One region of the Bacillus sp. SRI_025 genome, then DNA from elsewhere that is predicted to be linked to it. Evidence: predicted binding sites of a transcription regulator. Region 1 holds the regulator's gene; the other holds the start of a gene.
What was found. Region 1 encodes LexA, which represses DNA repair genes until DNA is damaged. Its sites were predicted from a motif close to CGAACATATGTTCG; they were not measured.

Region 1 (8,817 bases):
CTTCCCATCTTTTCAAAATTCAAGAAATCACAGCCTTAATGAAGGTTCTGATCTTTTTCTCTTTTTAATTTTTCTGGTGTGACATCGTTTCCTTCAGGATCAACGATCTTGACAGTTTTAAGTGTATTTTTCATAGAAGAACGAAAAGCTTTCAAATACTCTTCTCTCAACTGCTTTTGTTCTGTTTTTTCAGCGTCTGATAAACCGGTCTCTTTCGACTTTTTTGAAAGCTCATTTATTCTTGCAAGCTGTTCTTTAGAAATCATGACAAACTCCTTTAAAGCATTTTCTCTACATACTACTAAATATCAATCATTTTGACAACAAATCACGCTTTAGGTGGTAAGGTCTTTTTCATATTCTTGATACCTTCTATGCACCGTTGCTTTTGAAATGTCAAAACCTAATGCCTGAAGAGTTGCGGCAATTTCGGCGAATGTCATATTGTTTTTTCTTAATCGAACAATTTCTGAAATCGGCACTTCAATACGCTCACGGCCAGGTGCATGGTCCTGCTGCCTTAAATTCAGTTCAGGCTGATATCCGCGCTCAACTGCCCTTTTCATTCCCCGCTTGATTTTCAGGTTATGAATTTTCCGTTGGTATTCTTCGACGACTCCTACAATCTCAATGACCATTTCATCTGCTTCTGAAAGCTCAAGCTCTCCTCTATGAAACACGCTGTATACCTTTACGTTCTCTTTAAATAAACAATGAAGAAGTGCAATTTTTGCTTGTCCTCTTCCAAGACGAGTTTCATCCTGGATCAAAACGGCATCGATTGACTCTTCCTTCAGTGCAGCAAGCATTTCAAACACACCATCACGATCTAAATCATATCCACTTGCTTTTTCTTTGATGACTTTGACCACATTCATCTTGTGCATGGCAGCTAACGCCAGCAGTTCTTCTTCTTGTCTTTTCAACGAGGTTTCCTGCTCTTCTTTGACAGTGCTTACTCTCGCATAAATGATTGCGTTCATGTCTAAAATCGACCTTTCTACTGTACTGTTGCAAGCTGATATACGACTGGATGCTCTTTTTTGACGGGTATAACAAGAATGTCGCCAGGCTGGATTTCAGTTGAAGCAAGATCATTGTGTTCGGTAACCCAATCAATAAATGCATTTTTGTCGATTGATTTGCTGTCGTTTACTTGATCAGCTAACCCCCAAAGAGTATCACCTGATTGAACCTCTATTTTAACATACTGATTTGTATCATTATGGCTTGTGACTGCAATAAGTGAGAGAAATATGCCAACGATGAATGAGAATACCCCAATAAAAATAATAGATTCTTTTAACCTCATAATGTCATCTCTCCTAATAGAATATGTGTTCGCTCTTTCTGTCACTCATTATAAATACGAACAAATGTTTCTGTCAAACGTTTTTTTCGAACCTATGTTTGTACTGTTAGGAAAAACATGCTATAATTTCTTTAAAATTGACGTTTTGAGGTGCAAAAGATGACGAAGCTATCAAAAAGACAACTCGATATCCTGAAATTCATCAAAGATGAAGTAAAAAGCAAGGGTTATCCCCCATCCGTCCGTGAAATTGGAGAAGCTGTCGGTCTAGCATCCAGTTCAACGGTCCATGGACATTTAGCTAGACTAGAAACAAAGGGCTTAATTAGAAGAGACCCGACAAAACCGAGAGCGATCGAAGTACTAGATGAAGAGGAAATGAATATTCCAAAGAGTGCTGTAATGAACGTTCCAGTCATCGGAAAAGTAACGGCCGGCCTTCCTATCACTGCTGTTGAAAATGTAGAAGAATACTTCCCCCTTCCAGAGACTTTTGCAGCACCAGATGAACAAGTGTTTATGCTTGAAATTATGGGAGAAAGTATGATTGATGCAGGTATTTTGGACAAGGACTATGTCATCGTGCGTCAGCAAAGCACCGCTAACAATGGTGATATTGTGGTCGCCATGACAGAGGAAGATGAAGCGACAGTCAAACGCTTTTATAAAGAAGATACACACTTTAGATTACAGCCAGAGAACCCATCAATGGAACCGATTATTTTACAGAATGTGAGTATACTAGGTAAAGTGATTGGCGTATTTCGAAATATTCATTAAAAAAAGCCGGTATTTCATCAGCTGCTGATGAGAACCGGCTTTTTCTTATGCACAAGAATAGGCAAGAATACTTGAACTTGGGAAGGAACCAAATGTAAAGTTCGGCCATATAAAACCAGTTGTTCGGCCAAAAGGCTGTGAGGAAAGAACGAACATTAAAAATACTTGACCGTTTCTCAAAAACACAATTGTCCATCTTCTATTACATCCCGCTGCAAATTGTACAGTTTGATGACCTCCGCCAACACCGTGCCCAGATATAAGCGACTGCATACTCTGTGGCTGCGAGAGTGCTTGTTGATACTGCGAAATGATATGCTGCGGCGGTGCCGGCGGTGCAGATTGTCCGCCTGAACCTTGCCCTGGCCAAGTACCTCCTCCGATCGGAAACCCAGGAAACCCTCCACCTTGAGGAATACCAACAGATGGAAATCCTTGCATCTGCCTATCATATGAGTACCCATTCCACACACCTTCATACGGATGATACATAATAAACACCACTTTCTTTAGACATTCATCACGACAGTATATGTCATAAATAAAAAAGTGTGTTAAACGTCTAAATAGAAATTTTTCCAAAAGACGTTTCGTTCTTCTTTAGAACGGTTAAATAATCATTAAGAAGAAAAATAAAAAAATGAAAACTTTTTGTCTCCCTCAAACGTTATATAATTAGAAACAAAAGAAATAAAAAAACATTTAGATTTAATACTTGTAATATCACTGTAATTATTGTAACATTTGTAACATAAGAAGTTTTCATTGAGAAAAGGAGGCAATTGCCTTGAAAAAATTATTTGTTTTATTAACTGCTATTATGCTTATGATCTCATTACAAACTACAACATTGGCCGCTTCCAAGAAATCAGCCGCTTTGACAAATAAAGAAGCGTTACATATTGCCCTTGATGCAAGAGAACACTTTTGGAGTGCAATGTCAGGCTACAAAATTAAAGAACATTCTAATTACAAATTAAAATCATTTACCTATAAAGATATGACATACAACTATCTTTCTAAAACATTTGATACAAAGAAAAAATTAAACAGCTACCTATCTCAAGTGTTCACTCAAGATGCCATCAAACATGGTTTAAAAGATTATCAGTTTATTGTTCATAAAGGCAAAATGGCTGTTCCAGTCGGTGACGGAGATAACATGCTCAATTGGGAAAAAGCCACACCTAAACTTGTTTCTAAGAAGCAAACAGTCCGCACATATGAATTTACTGTCCCAACACTTGATGGACGCAAAGTAAAACGAACTGTTACGTACGAAAAAGTACAAAAAGATTGGAAAGTCACACAAATTGACGCTGTCATCTAAATAAAAAACCAGGCCTCTCATCGGCCTGGTTTTTATATTGGAGAAAATTCAGTCATGCGGTCCAGCGCGTGAGCAAGTGATGATGCCGTGCGAAATTCATTAAAAGGAAGCCCGAGCTGTACTGCTGTTTGAGCAATTTCTGGTCTAATTCCTGAAATGGTCGTCTCTACTCCAATTAACCGAAGTGACGTAACAAGGTCAAAGATTTGATGAGCCACCATTGTATCAATAATGACAACACCCGATAGATCAATACATAAATGCTGAACCCCTTTTTGCGAGCACTGTTTTAGCGTATTTTCTAAAATAATCTTTGCTCTCGCTGTGTCAATATCACCTACTAAAGGCAACAACGCAATCTGGCTTTTTAAAACAATCACCGGTGAACTCAATTCATAAATCATATCTCTTTGAGCCACAAGCTTCTTCGTTGTATTTTTCACATATTGCTGGATAAACACATGGATTGAAATATTAAACGCTTCGGAAATTAAATCATACCAATAAAAAATGCGGTCAATATCAATGTCACCTTGACGCTGTTTAATAAATTCTTTTAAGTAATGCAGAACGACTCTTTGATTAGACATGTATTCTCTTACGACATAATCTAATGGTGTATTTAAATGCTTCGGATCACTGGCTAAATCCTCAGACCATTTTTTAAATTCAGTATGTAAATATGTCTTGTCTTCAATAATAGCTCGTATAAAGTGCTGGTAATAATCTTGATTCTGCCGTTTTAGCTCTGCAATGATGCTGGAATCTGTTGAACGATATATCGATTCTGGATCATCGTCCTCAATTGATTCATACCATGTTTCAGTCAGCTTCTCTGCATGCTGCATAAAAAAATCGTATAATGCACGGTTCTTATCCATAAGCAAATGTCCCTTCACATTTTCTTCTTGTCAGTCTTTGTACCTTATAGATTGATTGTACCACTGAATCTTTTTTCCCTGCCAGCTCGGATACGCTCTGCCATAAACAAAAAAGGCACCCGCTCGAGGGGTGCCTTTTCCTCAGATTTATTTCACAATGAATAATATTCTTTTCCCATCAGGAAATCCGCTGATTTGGTGCCCGACCCATGAGCCTGCTCCCCTATTATCAGATGGACTGACATATTGAACGCTTGCGCCTTTTCCTCCCTCAAGACAAACCGCCATCGGCCATTCATCCCGGTCAAATCCAGGTTTTGTCGGAATCCCTTTTAATGATTCTTGCCTGCGGGCATCTGCTCCATTCCTGTCAATGGTACACACATCTGAATGCCCTTTTCGAATGGCTTCTTGAATATGACTGCCTGTTTCAGGGTACCTTTCCTTTGGAAATTGAACGACATGATCATATCGATCAGCCCCTTTTGCTGCCTGCTTCTCTCCAAATCCACCTAACAACATGCCCATCCATATCACAAAACATAAAGCGACAGCAGCGATCCAGCCTCTTTTCATCTTCAAAAGCGCGTGACCTCCTCATCCATCTCAAGCATGGTTTTGACTTAAAGGAAATGTGACATTTTAATGTATGAGTGGTTCGCGAATGACATGTGAAAAAATTGATGTAGCTCTCAATCTCAAATCCACAGGTTAAAAAAATGAATCCTCTATTAAATGAATTCATACAAAAAAGCTTGTCCCCTATGAAGGAAACAAGCTCTATTTTTTATTGCGCTTTCGCATAGTTTATAAACTCAACAAAGGCAGCTGTCGCTTTTGGACCGCCATTCATCGTTCCGTTTGAATACCCAGCGTTATGAACTCCAACAATTTGCTGGTTTTGATCTAGCATGGCAGAACCTGAATTTCCGCTGAATGTATCAATCGTATAGTATGCTAGATTCGTATCTTCTCTCGTCACAGGACCTGACATCTCCCATTGTGACACCTTGCCAGTCGATCTCATTTTATCACCAGGATATCCTGAGATTTTAATGGTTGTCCCAGTCAAGTTTGTCACCTGGCGGATGGATCGGTAGCCGACCGTATTGCCAATATTCGTATCGGTTTTGATTACGGCAAAGTCATATTGACTTGCACCAGTATTAATATACCCGCTTGGCACATAGAACTCAGTCATTTTTGCTGAACCGTTCACCGCAGTACTATCATTCATACCTGGATATACGGTTCCTTTTTCACTATAGCTTCTCGATGCCGTATTGTACACGCAGTGTCCGTTTGTCAAAATTTTATTAGGAGCAATGAGTGTCCCTGTACAGCTGGAGCCGCCAAATGTAATATAAGCAATCGAATTGTATGGTGCTATTCTTGTATTTGCTACTTTGGTTCTACCATCGTCTCCAATGACGACTTTTGTTTGAAAATCTTTTAAATATTTTGATAGTGGTTTTACTTTTTCGCCAACAGTAGAAGAAAGATCATCCACTTTGTCAAAGGATGAGGGGGCTTTCGTATCATTGTGGAAATCACTTGAAGAAATCACTTTTCCATCAGAAGTCACCATGTCATAATCAGACGTTAGTACTGAATCCGATGTGGCTTGGGCAAAACTAGGCACACTTAAAGCACCAAAAACGAGAAGAGAAGGGAGTAACATTTTCACCTTTTTCATCATATTCCTCCTTTATGTCCTATATCAAAAATCATACGATTGTTTCATATTGGAGTAAATGAGAGAATATTCTTATTTTTTACAAAATATTTCATTTTTAAATTAGGTGTTTTGTATCTTCCCACCCCTTCATTCTATCGATCTCTTTCTATGAGAATAGAAAAAAACCGCCTAATTGGCGGTCTTTCCTTTTGTCAGCTCCACACATCTTTTACATATCTATTGTCATTTGCAAGGGCTGTCAGCCAATTTTCAGCTGTTTCCTTCGAGCATTGTTTCTCGTTTTGATAGAGATCGATTAGTGTAGCCTCTACATCTGGGGCCATGACTTTTCCGTCTCCGCACACGTAAAGGTAGGCACCTTGATCAAGCAATTCGATGAGCATGCCGCCTTCTTCTTTCAACAAATGCTGGACATATACTTTTTGCTCATCGTAACGAGAATAAGCACGATGGATATGGATAACTCCGTTTTGCGCGGCAAGCTGCATTTCATCAAAATATAGATCATCTTCCTCAGGGTGACGGCAGCCAAAATATAAGTGGGCTTCGCCTAGCTGCTTCCCTTCCTTCTGCCACACTTCTCTTGCCTGAACAAATCCTCTAAATGGAGCAATTCCTGTACCTGGTCCGATCATGATCATCGGCACTTCTGATGAAGGAGGCAGCTGGAATCCGTCTTGCGCTTCATGCAGGAAGCAGGCTACTTCTTCTCCTTCTTTTAGACCACATAAATAGGTTGAGGCAACTCCGGCATATTCTCCTCTGCCACTCCACGCTTTATCTTTTACAACTGCTACTGTGATACTGACTTTTTCTGCATCTACCTTAGGCGAGCTAGAGATCGAATAATAACGCGGTTTCAAACCTGGTAAAAGCGCCAAAAAGTGTACAAACGGCAGCTCGCACGCTTCATATTGATCTAATAAATCCAGCATGGTTACTCGTTTCTTTAAAATGGCTTCTTGATATGCTTCACCAGCCATCTCTTCAAGCTCCACGCGGTGAGGCGGACATACCGTATGTGCTGCGAGCTCTCTTAGCTGTGTACGTGTCGCAGGCTCTTGAAGCTCAACATGTGAGGCGAGTAATTCTTTGATTGGAATTGGCTGATCTAATGGTAAATGACTTGCCTCTTTCTCAGATGAAAGCTTAATATGCTGCTCTGGATTTAGTTTAAAGCGGCGGGTCACACGCTCAACGAGTGCATCACTATTTTTCGGTACAACCCCGATATGATCCCCTTCTTTGTATGCTTTTCCAGCAGGCAATTTCAATTCAATATGTCTTGTCTGCCTCGTGCTTGTTTCTGATTGTAATTCTTCATTTTTCAATACAACAGCTGAAAAGGCATCATATATTTTGGCTACAGGACGCTCCACTAGCTCATTCGTATAAGCAACTGATAGGTTTGGTTTTTCCTTCCCCTTTTCTTGGAAGGTGAGCTTAAATTCTTTTGCAAGCTGTTCAAAGACAGTTTTCTGGAAGATTTCTTTATCCTCATCCATATCACCGCCTGCATCACCTTCTCCTAAATCAGCTACACGTTTGGCACCTTTTTTTTCAAGGGCCTCATCAATCAGACGGGGGATCCGCTGGTACGTACTCGCCCAGTTTCGATCTCCGCATCCAAAGACCGCAAATGTCACGTTTGATAAATCCTGCTCCTCATCTTGCGCCAGCCAATCCACAAATTGCTTCGCATTGTCAGGCGGATATCCGTTGTATGAAGCGGTCACGATGAGGACAGCGCCTGTATCTGGCAATTGGCATGTATATTCATCAAGCGGCGCAGTGGTCACATCGAATCCTTTTGCTTTCCCGTCTTCCGCCAATTCGTTCGCTATTTGCTTTGCTGTGCCAAGATTCGATCCGTACAAAACTAGCAGCGGTGTACCGTGACTCGGCACTTTTGACTCACCAGATTGGTTGCTTTTTTTCGGTTCTTCTTTCGGTGGTGCCATAAAGAATTGTTGCTTCCTTGGCCGCACCTTGATTTTGAAATCGTTTGGTTTAATCGTCAGAGATTCTTTTAAATCAAGCTCATAAGATGTGTGATCAATTAACTCTAAATTATGCAGAACCATCGCGAGAACCATCGTAGCTTCATGCAGGGCAAACTGCATACCGATACATGCACGCTGTCCATTCCCAAAAGGCTTGTAAGCATGCTGCGGGATTTTCTCAGGATGCGTAAACCGCTCTGGTTTAAATTCTTCAGCATCCTCGCCCCATACCGCTGGATCACGGTGTAATTTAGGGAGCAGAACAGAGACACTTTGATTCTTGTGAATCGGATATTTTCCCCCGATTACTGTGTCCTCTTTCGCATAAAGAGAGAACGTAGGCGCGGTTGGCCAGAGGCGAAGGGCTTCATTTAACACCATACGAGTGTAGCTTAGCTTTTGCACTTGTTTAAATGTCGGCAATCCGCCTTGCAGCACCTCATCTGCTTCTTGGACAGCTTTCTTTAATTTCTCTGGATTCTTTAGTAAGAAATAAATCGCAAAGGATAGCAGTCCGCTTGTTGTTTCGTGCCCTGCAATTAAGAAGGTGATGATTTGATAACGGATATTTTCATCAGATAAACGTTCACCTGTTTCAGGGTCCTCTGCATGCAGCATAAGTGACAGTAAATCATCGCCTGTTTTATCTTGTTTTCTTCGTTCCTGTATAATGTCATCTACTAATCGCTTCATAAAATCGACATGCTGATCAAATTCTTTTCGTCTTTTGATCATGAGTTTATCGGCAATCGGCAATCGGCTCGACTGCTCCATTGCTTCATTTAAGCCTTTCATCATGCTCTCTATAAATG
Region 2 (8,817 bases), on a different contig from region 1:
GTTTCGTGCTTTCTGGAGCAGCAACTGGATGTTTTTGAAATTGCCAGGCCAGTGTTAATCCGTATAACAAATAAATGAAGGCAGCGACAAGAAATGGAAACGTTGTTTTCGATGATCCGAGATATAAGCCAAGCAGCGGGCCGAAGATTACACCAATATTAATGGCCGTATACCGTAAATTAAAAACAAATAACCGAATACTTGATGGGGTGACATCAGATAAGAGTGCCTTAGACGTCGGTTCAAACAGTGCCCGGCACAGTCCATTTAAAGCGTTCATGAGGAAGAAGACCCAAATGGCATCTGCAAATGCAAAGCCAACAAAGACAAATGACCAGCCGAAGATGGATAGAAGCATGACTTTTTTTCTGCCGATTCGGTCAGAAACATAGCCGCCGTAAAAACTCGCAACGATCCCAATAAGGGAGCTGACGGCAATGATTAACCCAGCTGAAGAAGCTGAAGCCCCTTTGACTTGTGTCAAATAAACGGCCAAAAAAGGAATGCTCATGGACGTCGCCATTCGGCCGAATATGGTGCCGATGATGATCGTCCAACTAAGTGGATGTAAAGTACGTAAATTATTTTTCATGCTGTTTCTCCCCTGAGTGTTAAGATGTTCCAATCATACATGAAAAATTGTGCAAATTAAATACACAATTTGATGGAGGAGACATCCACCATATGACAGAGGAGCTCCGAATAGCCCGCAAATTTGGAGAGCATGTTTTTTCTGCCGATGCTTCTATGTTTTTTTGCTGATTCGTACGATCACTTAAAGACCATTTAATCCAGATCAATCGCGGCAATTTGCTGCAAGGACAGGTGGAGAACATCTTCATCATTGACGATTTTGATGCGCTGCGTTTCATAATGAATGGCTTTCACCCAGCCCCAAAACTGCTGTTTCATACCTGCTGCAGCATATGTCACGCAAATCGCTTGGTCCTCTGTAATCGACTGTGTGATCAAAAAATTCATTTCCTCTAGCCGATCAGTGCTCAGCGGAGGAGGCGTGTATTCTTTTTTCTTCCGTTTTTGAGCAAGCAGCTGTTCACGGTGCTCTGGTAGCATCATTCGGCTTGATTCCCACATGATGTTGTATCCAGGTGTTAATTTATTGGGATTCATGGCTGTTCGCCTCCGTTATTTGTAATGTCCACCAATTTTTTCGGCGCGGTGATACGCCTGCCCTGCGCTTGTTAGTGACGAAGCGTGCAAGAGCGCAGCAGGTCCATACTTCATATGGATGGCATCAAATACTTTGCTGAGTCTGTCTTTTTTTAAATGGTGATCAAATAAACTCAGCTGATATTGGCTGTCAGGCTGCAGCTGCGAGAGAGTAATACCTACACTGCGAATGGGCTGGCCGTCCCAGTGCTGCTGACATAGCTGAATGGCTGCGTCTGCAATATCTGTCCCGTACTGTGTGGGTGAATGGAGCTTGATTTGTCTATGAAATCCAGTCGGATGAGAAAAATCAGCGCCTCTTACGCCAACAGACACCGTTTGCCCAACATAATGCTTAAAGCGCGCACGTCTTGCCACTTCTTCACTCAATTCAAGAAGGGCGACTTTGATGTCCTCAAAGGACGCATAATCATGGGGAAGGGTCATATGATGCCCAACCGCTTTTTGCTGATCATGTGTGTGAAGAGTGACCGGGGAAGGGTCGTGTCCTAAAGCAGTTCGCTGCAGAAGCTCCCCGTTGATTCCCCAGCGCTTTTTTAGCCGGTCTAACGGATAAGTAGCAAGTGTCCCAATGGTACTGATGCCCATTCGTTTTAAATGGTGCTCCATTCGTTTACCGACGCCAAATAGTTTTCCAACCGGAAGCGGCCATAAATCAGCCGCCACCCGGTCTGCACGAAGCTCATAGATGCCAGATGTGTTTTTTTTAGCAAAATGGTCACAGGCCATTTTAGCGAGCACTTTATTAGGACCAATGCCAACGCGTGCGTAAATGCCCGTCTGGTTCATAATAGTCGTTTGTATATTTTGGGCGATCTCGCGGGGTGAACCGAGTAGTGTCACACTCCCCGTAATATCGAGAAACTGTTCATCAATTGAATAGGGTTCGACAAGATCTGTGTATTGTTCAAGCAGTTCTGTCATCATGACAGAAACATCAAGGTAGCGCTGCATACGTGGACGTACGACGACGGCTTCAGGGCATTTCTCCTGTGCTTCCCATAATCTTGATGCATTTTGTACGCCCCGTTTTTTAGCGAGCGGGCAGGCGGCAAGTACGACCCCGCTCCGCCGCTCAGGATCTCCTGAGACGATGAGCGGCACATCCTTCAAATGAGGAGCCTCCACTTTTTCGACCGACGCATAAAATGACTGCATATCCACAAGCAGAATGGCTCGTTCATTCATCATTTTCACCTCTTAGAACGTATGTTCTGTATATATTTTAACCGCCAGAAGGTGAAATTGATACTGGTAAATCATTCAAAGAGAAGAGTGTAAATCCATACAAAAAAGACGAAGTGTTTCCACTTCGTCTCATCTGTGTAAAATGAGCCATTTTAAGCATGTGCCAAGTTATTGGATGCTTGGAGCGGCTCAGAACGCAAACGATAGGCCGTTAGCTTTTTCTTAGGCTTATGAGTAAACTGCCGCACCACATCCACGTGGTCATCGTAATGATACAGATAAAGGGTCACATCATGCTTGCCAAGCTTTGTTTGCATGGTAAGCGGCGCTGGTCCTTCCTGCGGATGAAGAAAACGCTCTTCGTCACCAGGATAAATATAATAGCGTTCAATAAAGATCGCATCATTAAAATGTTGAATAATTTCAGATGTTTGCTGATCATCGAGTGGACGTCCTTGAAACGTCATCGTTGTTTGATCACTTGTTACTTTTGCATGCACCGCATAACGACTAAAAAGGCGTTCAACAACACCAGAAGGCAGCGAAGTGACAAGCAGCTTTAAAAGACTAAACACAACAAGTGAAGTAACAATCCAAACCAATATCATCATCTCCAATAAACTTTTGTTCCATTTCTTATATGAACAATTTTAACATAACAAAAGAATGGATCTTTCGCATAAAAAGTGAACTTTTTGAAATAAGTGTGAAGATTTAAAAGGAGATGACCGCGAAAAGACGAAGAACCAACAAAGCTGAAGGAAAAAAGGCTGATACATCACCTTTACAAACAATTGATCAGACAGGTAGACTATTGAAACAGTTGATTTTTTGTGAAACGGTACAGCTAAAAATGAAAAGGGGCGAGGCCATCATGATACGTCAAGTGAAGCCGTCAGATTTTTATGCGGTCACATCCGTCATTCAAAGCTGGTGGGGAGGCAGAGATTTGCGCGCAAAATTGCCAAAGCTATTTTTCGAACATTTTCAGCAAACAAGTTTTGTCGTTGTTGAAAAAGGTGAACTGATCGGCTTTTTAGTCGGTTTTTTATCGCAATCGCATTCAGATGAAGCGTATATTCACTTTGTGGGGGTACATCCAGACCACCGAAAATTGAAGATTGGCAAAATTCTCTATCAAGCGTTTTATGAAGCGGCTGAAAAGGAAGGAAGAACAACGATTAAGGCCATCACAGCTCCTGTCAATAAAGTCTCAATTGCTTACCATACAAAGCTCGGTTTTCAGATAGAAAAGGGAGATAAAACGGTCGATGGCATTTCAGTTTTTTCAGATTACGACGGCATTCATGAAGACAGGGTGCTGTTTGTGAAAAAGCTGGAGGCGAAAGCATGATCATTAGACTGAATCAAAAAAATAAAGAACAAGCAAAAGAGCTGTTACATATCCAATTGGCTGCATATCAGCGGGAGGCAGAGCAAATTGGCTATCAAGATTTACCGCCCTTAAAAGAAACGGTTAAAGACATAATAGAAACAAATGAGATTTTCATAGGATTTGAAAAAGAGGGGCATTTGTTAGGGATCGCTTCATATGAACTGCATGACGACCGGATCATCCTCAGCCGGTTAGCTGTGCATCCACATCATGTCAATCAAGGCATCGGGACAGCGCTCCTGCAATCCATCATCCAGCATCAAAAAACAATTGAGCTCACAACAGCGGAAGCAAATATACCAGCAATCAAGCTTTATGAAAAACTAGGGTTTAAACAGAAGGATCGTTTGCAGGTGGAAAACAATCTGATGTTAACAAAGATGGAACGTTTGATGCTTCGAAAAGTGGAAGTGATTGAATACCAAGCGAGCTGGCCAAAACAATTTCAAGATGAGCATGATAAGCTGAAAAAGATAGTTGGCGACAACTGGGTATATGGCCATCATATTGGCAGTACGTCAGTCATAGGAATGGCGGCTAAGCCAATTATTGATATATTGCTAGAGGTGAAGCATATCAGTCGCTTAGATGAATGTAACCACCTGTTTCGTCAGCTTGGATATGAACCGCTCGGAGAAAATGGACTCAAGGGAAGACGTTTTTTTAGAAAAGGCGGCTTGAATCGAACACATCACGTTCACGCCTATGAAGCTGGACATGATGATGTAAAAAGGCATTTGGTGTTCCGAGATTATTTAAAAGCTGCACCTGATCGTGCCAAAGCCTATGCCGATAAAAAGCGTCAATTGGCAAAAGCATATCCTGAAGATATGGCAAGTTATATGAAAGGAAAAGATGGGCTCATTAAAGAAATTGAACAAGAAGCGTACAATTGGTCAGACCAGTTAAAGAAAAACGATCAGACATAAGAGCTGGCAGGACGTGAACATGTTTAATTGATGACTGATATGTTACAATGTAACAATCAACGAAAAAAGGATGTTCGGCATGTATATTCATATAACAGAACCAGCAGCAGCGTACCTTACAAAACAACAAGCAGGGCATGAAACAAAAGAACTGCTCCTTCGATATGATTCAGATGGGTGCGGCTGTGCGGTAAGCGGTGTCCCAATGATTTGGCTCACAGGTGAAAGAACAGGCGAATGGGAAGAGCTCAAGCATAATCAGCTCTTTAAGCTGTACATACACACAGCACAAAAGGTCTTTTTTGACGAGGAAATGACGATTGATTTTAATGAAAAAGCCAACACACTCATGTTGAAAAGTCCTCAACAAATACTCAGCCCGAGAATGGGTATACTTGTAAAGTAAGGTGGAAATGTAGTGGATCAAAAGCTAAAAGTGATACAAAATACGGCACAAAATAAAACATGGGTGTCGTTTTTAAATAACAATCATCCCTATAGCCTTTTGCACTGGTCAATAGGTGGAATGGATTCGGTGAAAAAGGACGTTTGGCTTCTTCAAGATGAAGTCACATTTGAAACGGAAGAATTTCCAACGCTCGAATTAGCTGTCAATTGGATCAAAGAGAATATGGACCAAGTAACAGATGTATTATAAAAGCCCTTTTTCGAAAGGGTTTTTTTCGTGCGTTCATCATCTCATCAAACGGCACGGTTGTCTAATCTGAAAAATGATCTTTTGAAGCAAAAAAAGCAGTTTTTCAACAAACAATTCGACAAAATGAGCAAGCTGGAAATAAAAAAATAATGGCTGTAAATGCCGAAAAATAGGCATTCGCAGCGTTTATTGCGGGATACCGAAAACTTTGCGAAAAATGACATTTCATATTTCTTCCATTCGAGGAAATGTGATAGAATACAACATGTATCGTATATGAGAAGGGAGGTGCTAAAGTGAATTGAAGCTCAAGCTGTCATCGCCTCAGGTTGGAATCAAAATAAACGAATGGTATAGGCAGATTTGCGGATTTCATGTGATGAAAGCAGAGAAGCTGAAGGCGGAGATCGAGCAGGAAATCCTCGAAATGGAGCAGGATCAAAACTTGTTATTGTTTTACCAGCTGATGGATTTTCGCCACAAGGTAATGCTTGAATATTTTGAACCGGCAAAGAAAGCCTCGAATGATGAAGAGATTAAGAATTTGCTAGAAACGATCGAACATTCACAAACGAAATTAACGGATATGCTTGAATACTATGTTCATTTTTTCACAGGAATGTTTGAATTTGAACAGAGAAACTACTTAAGTGCCATTGCTTATTACCGCTCAGCAGAAAAAAAGCTCAATCTCATATCAGATGATATAGAAAGAGCAGAATTTTACTTTAAATTAGCAGAAATTTACTACCACATGAAACAAACCCACTTTTCGATGCACTATGCCTTGCAAGCGTTAGATACGTATTCTGCCTACAGAACGTACACGCTGAGAATCATCCACTGTGAATTTGTCATTGGTGCAAACTATGATGATTTGAAATGCTATGAACATGCATTGCCCTACTTTAAAAATGCTCTAAAGCGAGCACGCTCAATTGGAAACCCTCGAGTCATAGGTTCGGCCCTTTTCAACTTAGGTAACTGTTATTATCAAATGAACGATCTTGCGGAAGCAAGCCGTTATCTGAAAGACTCTATTGAAGTGTTTGAAAAGGAGAATTTAACCCATCTTAATCGCTCTCTAGACCCACTATTTATGCTGACACAAATCCTGTTTAAACAAAAACAAATAGAAGAGTCGTTAACCCTCTATCAACAAGGTATTATGAAGGCCTGTGAATTAGAAGATGAAATTTACATCTGCAAATTTCAGTTCTTAAAAGCATTGTACGTTGATGCAGACATAACAATCATAGACGATACATTAGACCTGCTCGAGGACAAGCGCTTATACCCAGATATTGAGGAATTGGCACTTGATGCGGCTCATTATTACAATGAGCTTGGACTGTTTGAAGTATCTACCCGGTTTTACGAAAGGAAAATTCAAGCCATATCAAAAATTCAAAATGGGGGTCATTTATATGAAAACGAGTTTGATAGTTCTTTTATTGGCAGCAACTGCAGGATTATCGGTCATGAGTCAGCAGCAATCGGAAGAGAGCCATATGGAGCTTGCGGGCAGACACCATACAACAGTGGTGACTATCGCATAAGTTAGCTCAAAAAGAGGGGACGAACTGCTGTTCATTCTCCTCTTTTATTTTCATTCAATTCAAATCTTTGAAGAAATGCTTGAATTTCTTGCTCATAAGCTTCCTTATTTTCGCTAAAAGACATTGCATGCGCACCATGTGGCGCAATAAACAACTGTTTGTCACCCTTTTTTCGTGCATATAACTGCTGACTTTGCTCACAGGGGATATAGTCGTCATGGCGGCTATGAATAAAAAGTACAGGTTCTTTCACATGATCGATCACATCAAGAGGGGAAACTTGCCGGATGCGGTATCCGTCCCGCCATTTTAACACTTGATCACTTAGTGGAAGAATCCATTGCCCTGAAAGGCGAAAATCTGTTTTTAATCGATACAGAAGCTGGTCCTCAAAAGAAGCAAAAGGGCAGTCTGCTATGTAAAAATTGGCGGTTGCTTCCGGCTTCGCAGCATATAACAAGGTCGTGACTGCACCCATTGATTCTCCGTGTATCCCAATGATGGCACTTTCTCCGAGTTTTTGTCTGAGCCACTTTACGATCTTTGCTAGATCTTCTTTTTCATAATATCCATAACTCGTGGTTTTCCCGCCGCTCATCCCGTGTCTTCTATGATCATAAAGCAGCACATTCCATCCGAGCTTTTGGAATAATTTCATATACTTAACGGAATTAATCAAACTGACTGTCACACCGTGGCAAAGTACGATTGTGCGTGTTGTATGAGGATGCGGCACAAAATAGCCATGTAGATTATAACCAAATGCTGAAGGAATACACACTTTCTCTTTCTTAAGCTCCTGAAATTCCTCGTGATGATAATGGCCTCCATCTGATTCTCGTTTGATGAGCTCTTCATCCGTTAATTTTCGAATATACATCATTTTATTGGTGAAAAAAATGCCGATGACAGCGAGTGGACATAATATGAAGGCAAATATAGCGATCCATTTCTTCATCTAGCCGATTCTTCCTTTCCGAAGTTTTTTCTATGACGATCATACCACATCTTGGTAGATTGGCGTGCCTCTTGCTCAGAAAATAAAACGGATGATACACTAAGTCAAAAGGAGAGAGGCACAATGAAAAAGACCAAGCAGGATCAAGCGAAATTAAAGGACGGCATAAAGGACGATGTCAAACAGCAGCTTCTTCAAATGAAACAGAACCTCGCCGTTGAAACAGAAAAAAGAGAAGAACAAAAACGACAAGACCTCCTTCGGCAGCAGAAAGAAAAAGAAAAAAACAAAAGCTTTTCAGAGCTGCTAGATGAAAGCCATTTAGACTGGAGAAAGTATAAAAGCTAAAAAGGGAGCAATGATGCTTCCTTTTTTTTATGTCATCATCCTTGAGATAGATCCACAGAGTCCATAAAGAGAAAAGCATTTTTGCCTCCTTCACATCACTTCATTTCAGAATCGCGACAGTATGATTTTTTAAACGAAATCCCATAGCTTATGTTTGAAACAGAAATAAAAAGGTGAGTATTGATTTATTTAAATTCCTTTTTATTGAAAATATGGTTATTAAGACCCTTTTGGTAGAAGGTCGTTCTTCTTATAATGAAGGTGTGTTACAAAATTTGGGAATGGAGATGATTCACGTGAAATTGAGAAAAACAATGGCTGGAGTCGCTTTATCTTTAGGATTGCTTTTACCTGTTTCTGGACAAGCTCTTGCAACAAATGAGTTAACGAATGCAGATGTGAGTACAAAGGCTACTTCAATTGTAGATTGTTCTGTAACTCCTTTTAAAGGTGCAAGTAATCGATTATGTATGCATTCAGATAATGGTTCTTTTGCAAATAGTTTCAGTCGTTTTGGTACCACATTTTATCTTAAAGGCAAATCTGGAAATTATGCATATTACGAAAGTGCAAGATAAGACAACGGGGCT

Region 2: the regulator LexA is predicted to act here: its motif matches at 2,394-2,407, upstream of AC20OE_RS08145 (DNA polymerase IV).

Annotation. Positions count from the first base shown of each region.
Region 1 covers NZ_JBYEGB010000004.1:318,612-327,428, reverse strand. Annotated here, with positions in the region: gene AC20OE_RS13935 (DUF896 domain-containing protein) at 36-266, opposite strand; gene AC20OE_RS13930 (YneB family resolvase-like protein) at 336-983, opposite strand; gene yneA (cell division suppressor protein YneA) at 1,001-1,312, opposite strand; gene lexA (transcriptional repressor LexA) at 1,472-2,092, shown strand; gene AC20OE_RS13915 (hypothetical protein) at 2,138-2,584, opposite strand; gene AC20OE_RS13910 (IseA DL-endopeptidase inhibitor family protein) at 2,880-3,422, shown strand; gene AC20OE_RS13905 (STAS domain-containing protein) at 3,455-4,303, opposite strand; gene AC20OE_RS13900 (NucA/NucB deoxyribonuclease domain-containing protein) at 4,451-4,831, opposite strand; gene AC20OE_RS13895 (trypsin-like serine peptidase) at 5,091-5,999, opposite strand; gene AC20OE_RS13890 (bifunctional cytochrome P450/NADPH--P450 reductase) at 6,194-8,817, opposite strand, start outside.
Region 2 covers NZ_JBYEGB010000002.1:617,520-626,336, forward strand. Annotated here, with positions in the region: gene AC20OE_RS08135 (MDR family MFS transporter) at 1-592, opposite strand, end outside; gene AC20OE_RS08140 (YolD-like family protein) at 787-1,131, opposite strand; gene AC20OE_RS08145 (DNA polymerase IV) at 1,147-2,379, opposite strand; gene AC20OE_RS08150 (YfmQ family protein) at 2,532-2,981, opposite strand; gene AC20OE_RS08155 (GNAT family N-acetyltransferase) at 3,254-3,733, shown strand; gene AC20OE_RS08160 (GNAT family N-acetyltransferase) at 3,730-4,704, shown strand; gene AC20OE_RS08165 (iron-sulfur cluster biosynthesis family protein) at 4,784-5,110, shown strand; gene AC20OE_RS08170 (YqkC family protein) at 5,123-5,362, shown strand; gene AC20OE_RS08175 (response regulator aspartate phosphatase) at 5,664-6,926, shown strand; gene AC20OE_RS08180 (alpha/beta hydrolase) at 6,953-7,879, opposite strand; gene AC20OE_RS08185 (YqkE family protein) at 8,003-8,227, shown strand; gene AC20OE_RS08190 (antimicrobial peptide LCI) at 8,401-8,805, shown strand.